DNA from 3 places in the Massilia aerilata genome. Region 2 is predicted to be linked to each of the others. Evidence: predicted binding sites of a transcription regulator. Region 2 holds the regulator's gene; each other region holds the start of a gene.
What was found. Region 2 encodes FNR, which switches genes on or off when oxygen is low (the NO sensors DNR and NnrR bind a similar motif). Its sites were predicted from a motif close to TTGATNNNNATCAA; they were not measured.

Region 1: ACFPO9_RS24565 (KamA family radical SAM protein) is a predicted target of FNR. The motif match lies at 2,733-2,746, and genes of this name have one in related genera.
Region 3: ACFPO9_RS27415 (XrtA system polysaccharide chain length determinant) is a predicted target of FNR. The motif match lies at 1,578-1,591, and genes of this name have one in related genera.

The regions. Positions count from the first base shown of each region.
Region 1 covers NZ_JBHSMZ010000024.1:236,913-241,076, forward strand. The annotation lists gene ACFPO9_RS24560 (MFS transporter) at 1-1,210, opposite strand, end outside; gene ACFPO9_RS24565 (KamA family radical SAM protein) at 1,232-2,644, opposite strand; gene ACFPO9_RS24570 (cache domain-containing protein) at 2,928-3,377, shown strand; gene ACFPO9_RS24575 (methyl-accepting chemotaxis protein) at 3,417-4,164, shown strand, end outside.
Region 2 covers NZ_JBHSMZ010000006.1:407,145-411,308, forward strand. The annotation lists gene ACFPO9_RS10965 (cytochrome ubiquinol oxidase subunit I) at 1-987, opposite strand, end outside; gene fnr (fumarate/nitrate reduction transcriptional regulator Fnr) at 1,186-1,956, shown strand; gene udk (uridine kinase) at 1,957-2,613, opposite strand; gene ACFPO9_RS10980 (hypothetical protein) at 2,791-3,066, shown strand; gene ACFPO9_RS10985 (M1 family aminopeptidase) at 3,265-4,164, opposite strand, start outside.
Region 3 covers NZ_JBHSMZ010000026.1:468,394-472,557, forward strand. The annotation lists gene ACFPO9_RS27415 (XrtA system polysaccharide chain length determinant) at 1-1,540, opposite strand, end outside; gene ACFPO9_RS27420 (S1 family peptidase) at 1,986-2,687, shown strand; gene ACFPO9_RS27425 (XrtA/PEP-CTERM system exopolysaccharide export protein) at 2,836-3,420, shown strand; gene ACFPO9_RS27430 (hypothetical protein) at 3,611-4,164, shown strand, end outside.

The DNA.
Region 1 (4,164 bases), on a different contig from region 2:
AGTAACGGATCAGGCCCGGCAGCTGCAACAGCACCAGCACGCCGAAGGCCACGCGGTAGGCCTGCGCCGGGTAGTGGCCGAGCAGGTCGGGACGCCAGAACCCGACCACCTGGCCGAAGCCGGCCTGCACCAGGAAGGCGCCGATGAAGATCAGCAGGTTCAGGCAGGTCGCCGCGCGCCCGGTCAGCTCGCGCGGCAGGCTTTGCGCCACGATCGCATACTCGATGCCGGTGATGGTGCCGACCAGCGTGAACAGCACCGACAGGGTCTGCAGGCTGGGCTTGTAGCCGATCACGAGGAGTGCCTGCACGATCACGAACAGGGCCACGCCAACCGCCGCCACGTCCAGCGAGCGTATCCCGCGCCGCCCTGCCCACTCGGTGATCATGCCGACCGCGATCGCGCCGAAGATCACCGAGGCCATGCCCATGTAGAGCAGATAGGCCACGGCGCTTTCCGGAAAGCGCGCGACGTCGGACAGCCAGCGGCCGATCCACAAACCCTGGATGCCGAAGAAGACCGCATGCGGCAGCAGAACCAGCGAGATCGTGTTGCGGAAGGCCGGCGTGCGGTAGACGTCGAGCACCGAACGCACCGTCGGCGCCTTGCCGCCCTGCGGCTTCGAACGCGGACTCACCAGCCAGATCAACAGGCCCGAGCAGGCCGACAGGACGGCCAGCAGGATGAACAGGCCGCGCCAGTCGGTATGCTGCAGCAGCGCGCGCACCGGCATGGTGCTCGATGCCGCGCCCAGCCCGCCGACCGCGATCAGGTAGCCCTGCACCGAGGGCAGCTTCTTCGGCGAGATCCAGATCGAAATCGCCTTCACCGCCGACATGAAACAGCCGCCCAGGCCAAGGCCGATGATGGCGCGCGCCACCACCAGCTGCGCGAAGCTGTGCCCGTGCCCGAACATCCACGCGCCGCTGGCGGCAAGGAACATCAGCACCAGCTGCACCTTGCGCGGCCCGTAGCGGTCGAGCGCGATCCCGACCGGCAGCTGGACCAGCGCGAAGGCGAAGAAGAAGGCGCTGGTGAGCAATCCGAGCTGGCCGGGCGTGAGCGCCAGCGCGCCGACCAGCTGCGGGGCCAGCACGGCGTTCACGTTGCGCAACAGGGAAGACAGGTAGTGTCCCAGCGCGAACGGCAGGAACACGTAGAAAAAAACCGCCACGCCGGAGAGGCGTGGCGTCGTCTGGTCAGCGTCCATGACAGGAAGCTCGGGCGCGAGTTACGCGGCGTCGGGCTGCGAATCGCTGGCGCGGCGGTCGCGCGGCGCCTGGACGATGGGGGTCACGCGCCCGGCCGGCACATGGAAATCGGCGTCCCCGCTGTCGGCGTCGGCTTCGAAGAAGAATTTCTTGCGGCCGAAGGCGGGCTTCAGGTGATCCAGCCAGGTCGCGTCCGGGTCGTATTTGGCAAAGAAGGGACGGCGCACCCACGCCGGATTGCGGGCCTGCAGGAACTGCAGCGCGAACAGCTTTTCGCCGTTGATGGTGACCACGCCGTCGATCACGACCTTGCCCGGGAAGGCGCTCATCGACGGCCCGCGCACCGTGCGCGACAGCCCCGACACCATGCTGTAGGCGGACTGGAAGATCTCGTGGGCGCGCGCCAGCGGCAGCGAGAAGTACTCGCGCGGGCCGGTGTCGCGCTCGACGAACATGTAGTACGGGATCGCGCCCAGGCGCACGCCGGTGGTCCACAGCTCGGCCCAGCTGTGCGGATCTTCGTTGATGTGGCGGATCAGCGGGCCCTGCATGCGCAGCGTGGCGCCGGTGCCGACGATGCGCTTGACGGCCTGCTGGGCAATGCTGCTGCGCAGCTCGACCGCATGGTTGTAGTGGCCCATGATGGCCAGGTTCTTGCCGGCCCTGACCACCTTCTCGAACAGGCGCAGCAGGTCGTCGCTGTCCTTGTCGGACACGTAGCGCTGCGGCCAGTAGGCCACCGACTTGGTGCCGATGCGGATGTTCTGGATGTGGGCCAGCTCCGGCGCCAGCAGCGGCTCGATGAATTCGGTCAGCGAGCGCGTATTCATGATCATCGGGTCGCCGCCGGTGATCAGGACGTCGGTCACGTCCGGGTGGGTCGCCAGGTAAGCCACCAGCTCGGTGCATTCGCGGGCGTCGAACTTCATGTCGTCCATGCCGACGAACTGCGGCCAGCGGAAGCAGAAAGTGCAGTAGGCGTGGCAGGTCTGGCCGGCGCTGGGGAAGAACAGCACCGTCTCCTTGTACTTGTGCTGCAGGCCCTTGAGCGGGGCGTCGTTCACGCGCGGCACGTTGTGGGTCATCTGCCCCGCCGGGTGCGGGTTCATGCGCATGCGGATGTCGTGCACCAGCTTCGCGATCGCGGCATCGTCCTTCTTATATAGCACCAGGTCGCGCAGCTGCTCGTACTCCTTGGCGGGCAGCATGTCGCGGTGCGGGAAGGTCAGGCGATAGATCGGATCGTCAGGGATGCGGTTCCAGTCGATCAGTTGCTCCATCACGTATTCGTTGGTGCGGAAAGGCAGGACGTGGGATACCACCTGGACTGCTTCCTGCAGGTCCGGGCTCATCCACTGCCACTGGCGTGCGGTGGCGATCGACTGGCGGGTATAAGGCTTGAATTTCGCTGGCAGGGCGTCTGGCGTGGTCACGGGAGTTCTCCATGGAGAAGAAAGGTTGACGTAAGGAACCGAAATTGCCGGCAGGAACTGATGGTAGACAGCGCCCCGCGACCTTGAGTTGCCATGAATCAAGTCTAATCCGACACCCTGTCGGAATATGACTAAGCACTGTGGAAGATCAGTTCCGGCTTTGCGACGCCACATCGGCGAGTGCTTGCGTTAAGACAATTCCTCAAGAGTGCCCACGGCGTAGAGTACTAAATGCAATTTGGCAACATTCAGACCAGCCGTCACTTCGAAAGGATTCGCCACTATGAAGCTGCTCGCTACCGCAACCGCCCTGTGCCTGGTCTCCGCCGCCGCACTGGCCAATGAACCGACCGAGAAAGACGCCATCGCCATGGCCGAGCGCGGCGCCGCCATGGTCAAGGCCAAGGGCAAGGAGGAGGTGATGAAACGCATCAGCGCCAAGGACCCGGATTTCGTCCAGGGCTCGCTGTACATCGACATGCGCGACGTCAAGACCGGCATTGTGCTGGCCCATCCCTACAACCCTTCGATCGTCGGCAAGGACCTGACCGACGTCCCCGATGCCAATGGCAAGAAGTACCGCCGCGGGATCATCGAGCTGGCCGCCGCCAAGGGCAAGGGCTGGGTCGACTACCAGTACAAGAACCCGACCAGCGGCAAGATCGAGCCGAAGACCACGTATATCCTCCTGGTCGACGGCGTGGTCCTCGAGGCAGGCCTGTACAAGAAGTAAGCACCAGCGCTCGAAAAAATGCCCGACAAGGAGTAGACCATGCTGAACAAACTGCGGATCGGTCCCAAGCTGCTGCTGGCCCCCGGACTGGTGCTGGTACTGCTGCTGATGCTGTCGGGCGCTGCGTACTACGGGATGGTGCGCCAGAACGCATCGCTGGAAAACATGGTGCAGGTGCGGGCCGCGCGGCTGCAGAACACGGCCGACGTGGCCGGCGACGCCAAATACGTCCACGCCAACGCCTACCAGCTGCTGGCCTGGATCAACGGCAGCTTCGCCAAGAACCGGCTCGACGCCCTGATCGCCGACATCGGCCGCCGCCATGCTTCGCTCAAGACCCAGCTGGGCGAGCTGGCGAAGGTCACCAGTGGCGCCGAACGCAAGCCGGTCGACGCCTCGCTGGCGGCGCTGGCGGCCTACGTCAAGGCGGTGCAGGAGACCATCGAGATGGCCCAGGTCGACCAGTCGATCGCGACCAACTCGATGCAGAAGGCGGAAAAGGAATTCGGCACCCTGAACCAGCAACTGGGCCAGCTGGCCGCGCTGGAAAAGAGCCTCAGCGAACAGGCCTATGCCGCCGCGCGCGAGGAATTCCACAGCCTGGGCAAGACCATGGCCTTCCTGGTGCTGCTGTCGATCGCGGTGTCGATCGTCGTGACCATGCGGGTGCGGCGCGCGATGCTGGGCGATATCGGCGCGATCTCCACGGTGGTCGACGAACTGGCCGCCGGCCGCCTCTCGGCCAGCGTCAGGAACGAGGGCCGCGACGAGATCGCCGGCGTCTCGC
Region 2 (4,164 bases):
CATCGCGCGGAAGCTCCAGAAGATAATCAGGGCGTTGGGCCGCTCGTCCTTCGGGAATGCCTTGAGGCCCCTGATCTGGCCGCCCCAGGTGTGCGTGAGTATCCAGCTGCCGACGCGCGGGATGCCGAGTGCGAATTTCGTTTCCTCGTCCTTCATGGAAGGGATGCCGAACAGCAGCAGCGGCAAGGGCTTGTCGCCTTCGTTTTCCCAATGCCCCTCGAGCGCCGCGATCTTGGCCGGCTGGTGCTGCAAGGTGTTCAGGCCATGCATGTCCCCGACCACGGCCTGGATGGGCGCGACGATCAGCACCATCCACATCGCCATCGACAGCATGGTGCGCACCGCTTCGTTGCCGCGGCCTTTCAGGAGATGCCAGGCGGCGGAGGCGCCCACGAACAAGGCCGTCGACAGGAAGGCGGCAATCGACATGTGCACCAGCCGGTAGGGAAAGGACGGGTTGAAAATGATTTTGAGCCAGTCGACCGGCACCATGCGTCCATCGACGATGGCATAGCCCTGCGGCGTCTGCATCCAGCTGTTCGAGCCGAGGATCCAGGTGGCGGAGATCAGGGTGCCGAGCGCGACCATGCAAGTGGCGAGGAAGTGCAGCCCGGGCCCGACCTTGGTCCAGCCGAACAGCATCACGCCCAGGAAGCCGGCTTCCAGGAAGAAGGCGGTCAGCACCTCGTAGGCCAGCAGCGGCCCGGTGATGGCGCCGGCGTATTCGGAAAAAAAACTCCAGTTGGTGCCGAACTGGTAAGCCATCACGATGCCGGAGACCACGCCCATGCCGAAAGTCACGGCGAAAATCCGCAACCAGAACTGGTACAGGTCGACGAAGACCTGGCGCCTGGTCTTCAGCCAGCACAGCTCCAGCACGGCCAGGTAACTGGCCAGGCCGATGGTGATCGCTGGAAACAGGATGTGGAACGACATCGTGAACGCGAACTGAAGGCGCGCCAGGTCCAATGCCGCCAAGCCGAACATGTGAGCTCCCCTTATTGTTGTGTACAGAATCTAGCACGCGCCGGGGTGCGCACGATTGCCAGGGTGGCAAGGCAGGCCTGCGGTCAAAATGCGACGTCATGTGAACAGGCGTTCAACTGTTCCGGCGGGAAGATGCACAGTCCTCGAACAGCGACCGTATAATCACGGATATTGACCCCCAACCGTCTCCACCGACCGATGATCCAGGCCATCAGCTTACCGACCGACGACAAACTGCTGAACGTGCAAACCCTGAAGGCCAGTTGCGCGGCCTGCAGCATGCACCAGCTCTGCCTGCCGATGGGCCTCGCGGATGCGGACATCGACCGTCTCGACAAGATCATCGGCCGCCGCCGGCGCGTGGCGCGCGACGAGCCCCTGTACCGCAAGGGCGATCCCTTCCGCAACCTGTACGCGGTGCGTTTCGGGCATTTCAAGACTTACCAGGTGAACGCCGCCGGCGAAACCCAGATCACCGGCTTCCAGATGGCCGGCGAACTGCTGGGCATGGACGCGATCAGCAGCGAATGCCACCACTGCGATGCGGTGGCGCTGGAGGACAGCGAAGTCTGCGAGATCCCCTTCGGCAACCTGGAAGAGCTGTTCGGCCAGGTGCCGACCCTGCTGCGCCACTTCCACCGCATGATGAGCAACGAGATCACGCGCGAGCAGAACGCCATGCTACTGCTCGGCAATATGCGGGCGGAACAGCGTTTTGCCGTCTTCCTGGTCAACAAGTCGGCCCGCTACGCGGCGCGCGGCTATTCGCCGACCCAGTTCGCCCTGCGCATGTCGCGCGAAGACATCGGCAACTACCTGGGCCTGACGATCGAGAGCATCAGCCGCCTGCTGTCGCGTTTCAAGAAGATGGGCCTGCTGACGATCGACAAGCGCGAGGTCACCCTGCTCGATCCGGCCCGCCTGAAGGCGCTGGCGGCCGGCACCGAGCAATGCAGCCCGATGGCCTGATCAGGGCTGTTCGAGTTTTCCGCGCTTTAACTCATCGATGACGCTCGCGACCTTGGTCGTGATGACGTCGACCGCCGGGCCGTTCGCGCCGTGCGGCAGGATGACGTCGGCGTGGCGCTTGGTCGGTTCGATGAACTGCTTGTGCATCGGGCGCACCGTTTCCAGGTACTGGTTGACGATGCTCTCGGTCGTGCGGCCGCGCTCGGCAATATCCCGCTGCATGCGGCGGATGAAGCGCACGTCCGGCGCCGTGTCGACGAAGATCTTCAGCGACATCATCTTGCGCAGGTCCGCGTCGTAGAGGGCGAACAGGCCTTCGATCACGATCACCGGGGCCGGCTTGACCGGTATGGTCTTGCTGGAGCGGTTGTCGATCGTGAAATCGTATTCCGGCATCTGGATCGTTTCGCCATTGCGCAGGGCGCGCACGTGCTGCACCATCAGCGGCCAGTCGAAGGCGTCCGGGTGGTCGTAATTCTGCCGGCGGCGGACTTCAGGGGTGAGTTCGGACTGGTCGTTGTAATAGTCGTCCTGCATGACGACCGACACCATCTCGGCGCCGAAGGAAGACAGCACCTGCTGCGTCACCGTGGACTTGCCGCTGCCGCTGCCGCCGGCCACGCCGATGACGAAGGGTTGGAAGGAATTCTGGTTCATCCCCGAATGATACCGGAGCGGGGCGCGAACTGACAGAGGCAGTCATTTGTTCATAAACTTTAAGCATGCACACTGGACAGGCCGTGCGGCATGTCCTACAAAGACGGCCGAAGCCCTCCTATGGTCGGCGCTGGCCCGCCTATCCATGATGGTCTTCCCTACTATTAGGAGATGATCATGAAAACAGTGCAAGGCCTCTTCATCGGCAGCATGATCGCCCTGTCCCTGGGGGCATGCAGCGCGACACGCACGAGCGGCAGCGACATGGACGCCAGTTCCGCAACGGGTTCGACCTCCAGCGGTTCCACAACCAGCGGCACAATGGAAGGCAACACGATGGGCACCACCGGCAGCCCGGGCACGGTGGGCGCGTCCGGCCAGGGCGCGGGGGCCACGTCGACGACCCCGCCGACGACGCCGCCCACGGACCCGCAGCCGACCGATCGGCGTTGAGTTTCTTCGCAATGCGAATGCCGGGCCGGACTGGTACCAGTCGTATCCCTGGATCCGGCAGCCTACCCGCCTGGCCGCCATCCGCCAGGCGGCGGTTCGAGCATCGACTTGATGAAGCCGAGGGCGTAAAGTCGCGGCGCCTCCCCTTCCGTGTGCCGGGCCGGTACGGGCCGGAGCGCCGGAGCGGCGCTCCAGCGATCAGTCGACGCTGACCTCCTTGCGATTATCGCGCGACACCCGGTCGATCATCTTGTTGTAAGGGTCGACGCCGACCTCGAAAGGCCGCGCCTTGACGGTCACGGTCAGCACCGGATTCGCGCCGCTCAGCACCCGCTTCTCCAGCAGCAGCACCTTCTCGTCCGCCTCCTTGGCCCCCCTGGCGCGCGCGAACACGCCGATCTCCACCGGCTCGTCGTAGGCGCGCGCCGTCTCCTTGCCCTTGCCGTCGGCCTCCATCTTCGCCAGGTGCAGCTTCATCGTCACGTCCCACTGGCCGTCAGGGCGCTTCTTGGCAGTGGCTTCCGTCACGCGGTTATCGTAGAAAACGATCTTCTCGAACAGGTCGGTGATCAGCGCCTGCTTGTCGGCCGGCGCTTCCTGGCGAATATAGGCGACCAGCTCGGCGGAGGTCGTGAACGGCGACTCCTGGTAGCCCTTGTCGACCAGGAAGCGCTTCAATGCGCGGTTCAGCGCTTCCTCGCCGATCTCGTCGCGCAGGCGGTAGAAGACGAGGCTGCCCTTGCGGTAGTGGATGTACTGCTGGTTTTCCACCCGCACCAGCGGCAGCTCCTCGATCGCTTCGCCGCCGCGCGAGCTGAGGTAGCGATCCAGTTCGTAGCGCAGGAAGCGGCGCATCTGGTGGCGGCCGTATTCCTTCTCCATCACCATCAGCGCGGAATACTGCGACAGCGATTCGATCAGCATGCTCGAGCCCTGCACGTTGGCGGCGGTCACCTGGTGGCCCCACCACTGGTGCGCCATTTCGTGGGCCGTCACGTAGAAGACGTAGTCGATGTCCTCCTTGTCGCGCAGGTCGGCGATGAAGCCGATCGATTCCGAGAACGGGATCGTGTTCGCGAACGACTGGGCGAAGCTGGC
Region 3 (4,164 bases), on a different contig from region 2:
GCGTGGGGTGGGACAGGATGGCCGCCATGCCGGCCCCATAGATGCCGAACAACACCAGCACCGATACCCCGAGGGCGGCCAGGCGGCGCTTGCGGCGCACGGTCTGTTCCGCGGTCCAGTTCATGCCAATCGAGCCGAGCACCGGCAGGCCGGTGACCTCACGCAGGGTGGCCTGGCTCAGGAAGGTCGGGCGCAGCTGGCTCATCAGGAAGGCGACGGCGATGCCGGCCGCCAGCGCGCCGGCAAACACCAGCGAGAACAGGCGCAGGCGGTTCGGGCCGGTCGGCTGGGTCGGGACGATCGGCGGATCGATCACGCGGAAGGCCAGCATGTCGGTGGCGGACGACAGGTCGCCCGACAGGCGCGCCGATTCGCGGCGTTCCAGCAGTTTCTGGTAGTTTTCCTTGTTGACCTGGTAGTCGCGATTCAGCTGGGCGAGCTGGGCTTCGACTTCCGGCACCTGGCCGCTCTGGGTGCGCAGGCGCGCCACGCGGGCCGCGTATTCCTCGACCCGGGTACGCATCGATGCCACATGGGCCTCGGCCTGCGACAGCGAAACGCTCAGCTGCTGCAGCATCGGGCTGTAGCCGGCGCCCGGATCGGCGCTGCGCTTCTTGTTCTTGGCCAGATCGGCCTTTTGCGCCAGCAGCTGGTCCAGCAGGCGGCGATTGGCGACGATGTCCGGGTGCTGCTCGGTGTACTGCAGACGCAGCGCGTCCAGGTTCTTCTGGGTGGTGGCGATGCGGTTTTCGAGTTCCGGATCGGTGACCGGGATTTCGACGACTTCGCCTGACTTGCCCGGCTTGGCCGGCTCGCCCGAGATCTGGCGGCGGATCGCGTTGCGGGCCTGCTCGGCCTCGGCCAGTTCCAGGCGCGCCTGGCTCAGGGCGTCGGTGGCCGCGATCAACTGGCCGCTGAAGTCGCCGCCGCCTTCGCGCGGCAGCAGGCCCATGTTCTTGATCTTGAACTCTTTCAGCGAGTTTTCGGCGGCGGTCAGCTTTTCTTCATACGACTTGATCTGGTTGTCGATGAACTGTACGGCCTTTTCCGAATCCTGCGTTTTGCCGCCGTAACTGCCCTCGACGAAGATTTGTAGCAGGGACTGTACGATGTCCTTGCCGAGCTTCGGGTTGCTGGCGTTATAGGTGATCGTGTAGATGTCGTCGCGCTCGGTGCCCGCAATCTTGATCTGGGAGATCAATTCGTCGACCATCTTTTCGTGTTCCTTGCTGTCCTTGGCCTTGACGTCCAGGTCCACCATGCGCATCAGGCGCTCGACGTTCGGGCGGCTGATCAGCGTGCGGCGCATGAACACCACCTGCTGGTCCAGGTTGGGCATCGTGGTCATGCCTGACAACAAGGGCTTGAGGATGCTCTGGGTATCGACATAGACACGGGCGGAGGCCTCGTACTGGTTCGGCAGGCGCAGTACCACGGCCCAGCCGATGACGGCGATGGTCCAGGTAATGGCGACCGCGTACCAGCGGTACTTGCCGATTGCTTTAAGGAAATTCAGGAGGGTGGCTGTGATCTCTGCCATCGTGTCAATCTCACAATGAAAAATCTGGAGTCAGGTAGTGATCCAGATCAAAGGAAAATGGAATACATCGCATCATCGCTTGTACTCAGGGCAATTGCAATTAAGCACAAGAAAAATGTGAAGGGCTCAACAAGGCGTACCTCGTCTACAACACAAATTCCTTTAAGAAACCCGGAGTTAGGCTAGTTTTGGATTGGCTTTGTGAAATTATTGACGGGGTTTTAATGAAATCGCTTCCATTTTTTGCATTGAGGAAATAGGACTATGACGTGCAAAGCATTCATGAAGTAGACTTGCGGAATCGCAACTTTCTCAAAGTAACTGCTTCATTGTAATGTCTAAATTGCAAAAAGGGGTGCACGGTTGGTGCGCTATCGAAACACCATGGAAGCTGTGGCAAGCTGTGTTGGCTGGCTTGGCAGCAATTTGCGTACTGGCGCCAGCAGTGGCGGCCGACTTGACGGCCGTGATTCCGGTCGTCAAGCGTTCAGTGGTGGGCGTCGGCACTTTCGAGCGCACGCGCAGTCCGTCGACCGTGTTCTTCGGCACCGGTTTCGTGGTGGGCGACGGCTTGAGCGTGATTACCAATGCGCACGTGGTGCCCGAAAAGCTGGACGAGGCGCACATGGAGCAGCTCGGCATTGTCATCGGCGACGGCGACATGGTGCGCTTTCGCCCGGCCCAGCTGGTGGCGCGCGACACCGAGCACGACCTGGCGCACCTGCGCCTGAGCGGGCCGCCGCTGCCGGCATTGAAGCTGGGTGATTCGGACGGCGTGCTCGAGGGGCAGGGCCTGGCCTACACCGGCTATCCGCTGGGCATGGTGCTGGGCCTGCATGCCGCCACCCACCGCGCCACCCTGGCCGCCGTCACGCCGATCGTCATGCCCTCGCTCAATTCGCGCAAGCTCGACCCGCGCCAGGTGGTGCAGCTGCAGCGCAGCTCCTTCGATATTTTCCAGCTCGACGGCACGGCCTATCCCGGCAACAGCGGCAGCCCGGTCTACGACCCGGCCAGCGGCGAAGTCTGGGGCGTCATCAATGCCGTGTTCGTGAAAGGACTGAAGGAGAGCGCGATCAGCAATCCCAGCGGGATTACCTATGCGGTGCCGGTAAAGTATGTGAAGAATCTCATGCAACAGAAGTGAGGCTTTGGGAAAGTTTTCTAGCGTGCGAGGCTTTTCCTAAAGCACTATGTTATACAATACATAGCCGTTAGCGGCTTATTAACATTTGTGTTGGACGAAAGGGAATGACGTGGGCAAGTACAAGGCGAACCTGATCAAACATACGGCAATGGCGGCCACCGCTGCGCTTGCACTGGTCCTGACCGGCTGCGCCACCCGGACTCTTCCGCCGCAAACCCAGGTGACCAATCCCGACTACCTGATCGGGCCGGGCGACACCGTCAACATCATGGTCTGGCGCAATCCGGAGGTGTCGATGTCGGTGCCGGTCCGTCCGGATGGCAAGATCACCACCCCGCTGGTCGAAGACCTGCCGGCCGCCGGCAAGACTTCGACCGACCTCGCGCGCGACATCGAAAAGGCGCTCGCCAAGTTCATCCAGCAACCGGTGGTGACCGTCATCGTCACCAACTTCGTCGGCAATTTTAGCGAGCAGATCCGTGTGGTGGGACAGGCCGCCAAGCCGCAGGCCCTGCCGTACCGCCGTGACATGAGCCTGATGGACGTGCTGATCGCGGTCGGCGGCGTGACCGAATTCGCGGCGGGCAACCGTGCCAGCCTGATCCGTACCGTCGACGGCAAACAGCAGAAATTCAACGTCCGTTTGGACGACCTGATCAAGGAAGGCGATATCTCGGCCAACATGCCGATGCGCCCAGGCGATGTGCTTGTTATTCCTGAAAGTTACTTCTGAAGCTCTGTCAGTTTTCTTTACAGCATAGGAAGATTAAGCACGATTCTTATCGGCAACTATAGTTTTAAGTGGCTGATTTCTAAAGCGTTGCTTTTGAGCAGGCATGGGGTGGCATAGGTATTGCTTACTCTTAAAGAATCTGGCATTGTTTATGCTGCCTAACTGTTTAGATACCGAACGAGGACCTTAAGTGGCTACCGAAGACCCGCACGCAAGCGAAAATGGCAAGCTTTCAGCAGACACCGGCATTGAGCAGGTCCAATTTGCCACCTCAGATCCCTTGTCGGTAAAAGGCAAGGCGCGTCGTCGCTTTGCCAGGGCCGGAGCCGGTGCGACTGGGGTGTTGCTGACTTTGCACAGTCAGCCCGGCATGGCATGTACTTTTTGCGGTGTTTCGATGTCGGCCGCCGTATCGGCAGTGGGTAAGCAAAAGACCACTGCCGTGATGAGCCATCAGGCACGCTCCCCAGTCTGCTACGGCAAATTGCCGCGCGAATGGACCACCATGTCCTGGCCCAAAGGGTGTGCGTCTGGCGACTTGTTTCGCAAGCATTTCAGCTGCAGTTCGCGCAGTCCGTATTACAACGTGACCTGCAAGTCAATCATGGCAGGATCGAGCAAAGATCCTTCGCGTATGGCCCAATATATTTTGGCGGCCTACTTGAACGTTCTGTCGAACCGCGTGAATTTCCTTACCGTCGGTTCGTTGCAGGAATTGTGGATCGAGTGGAGTACGAAGGGGTA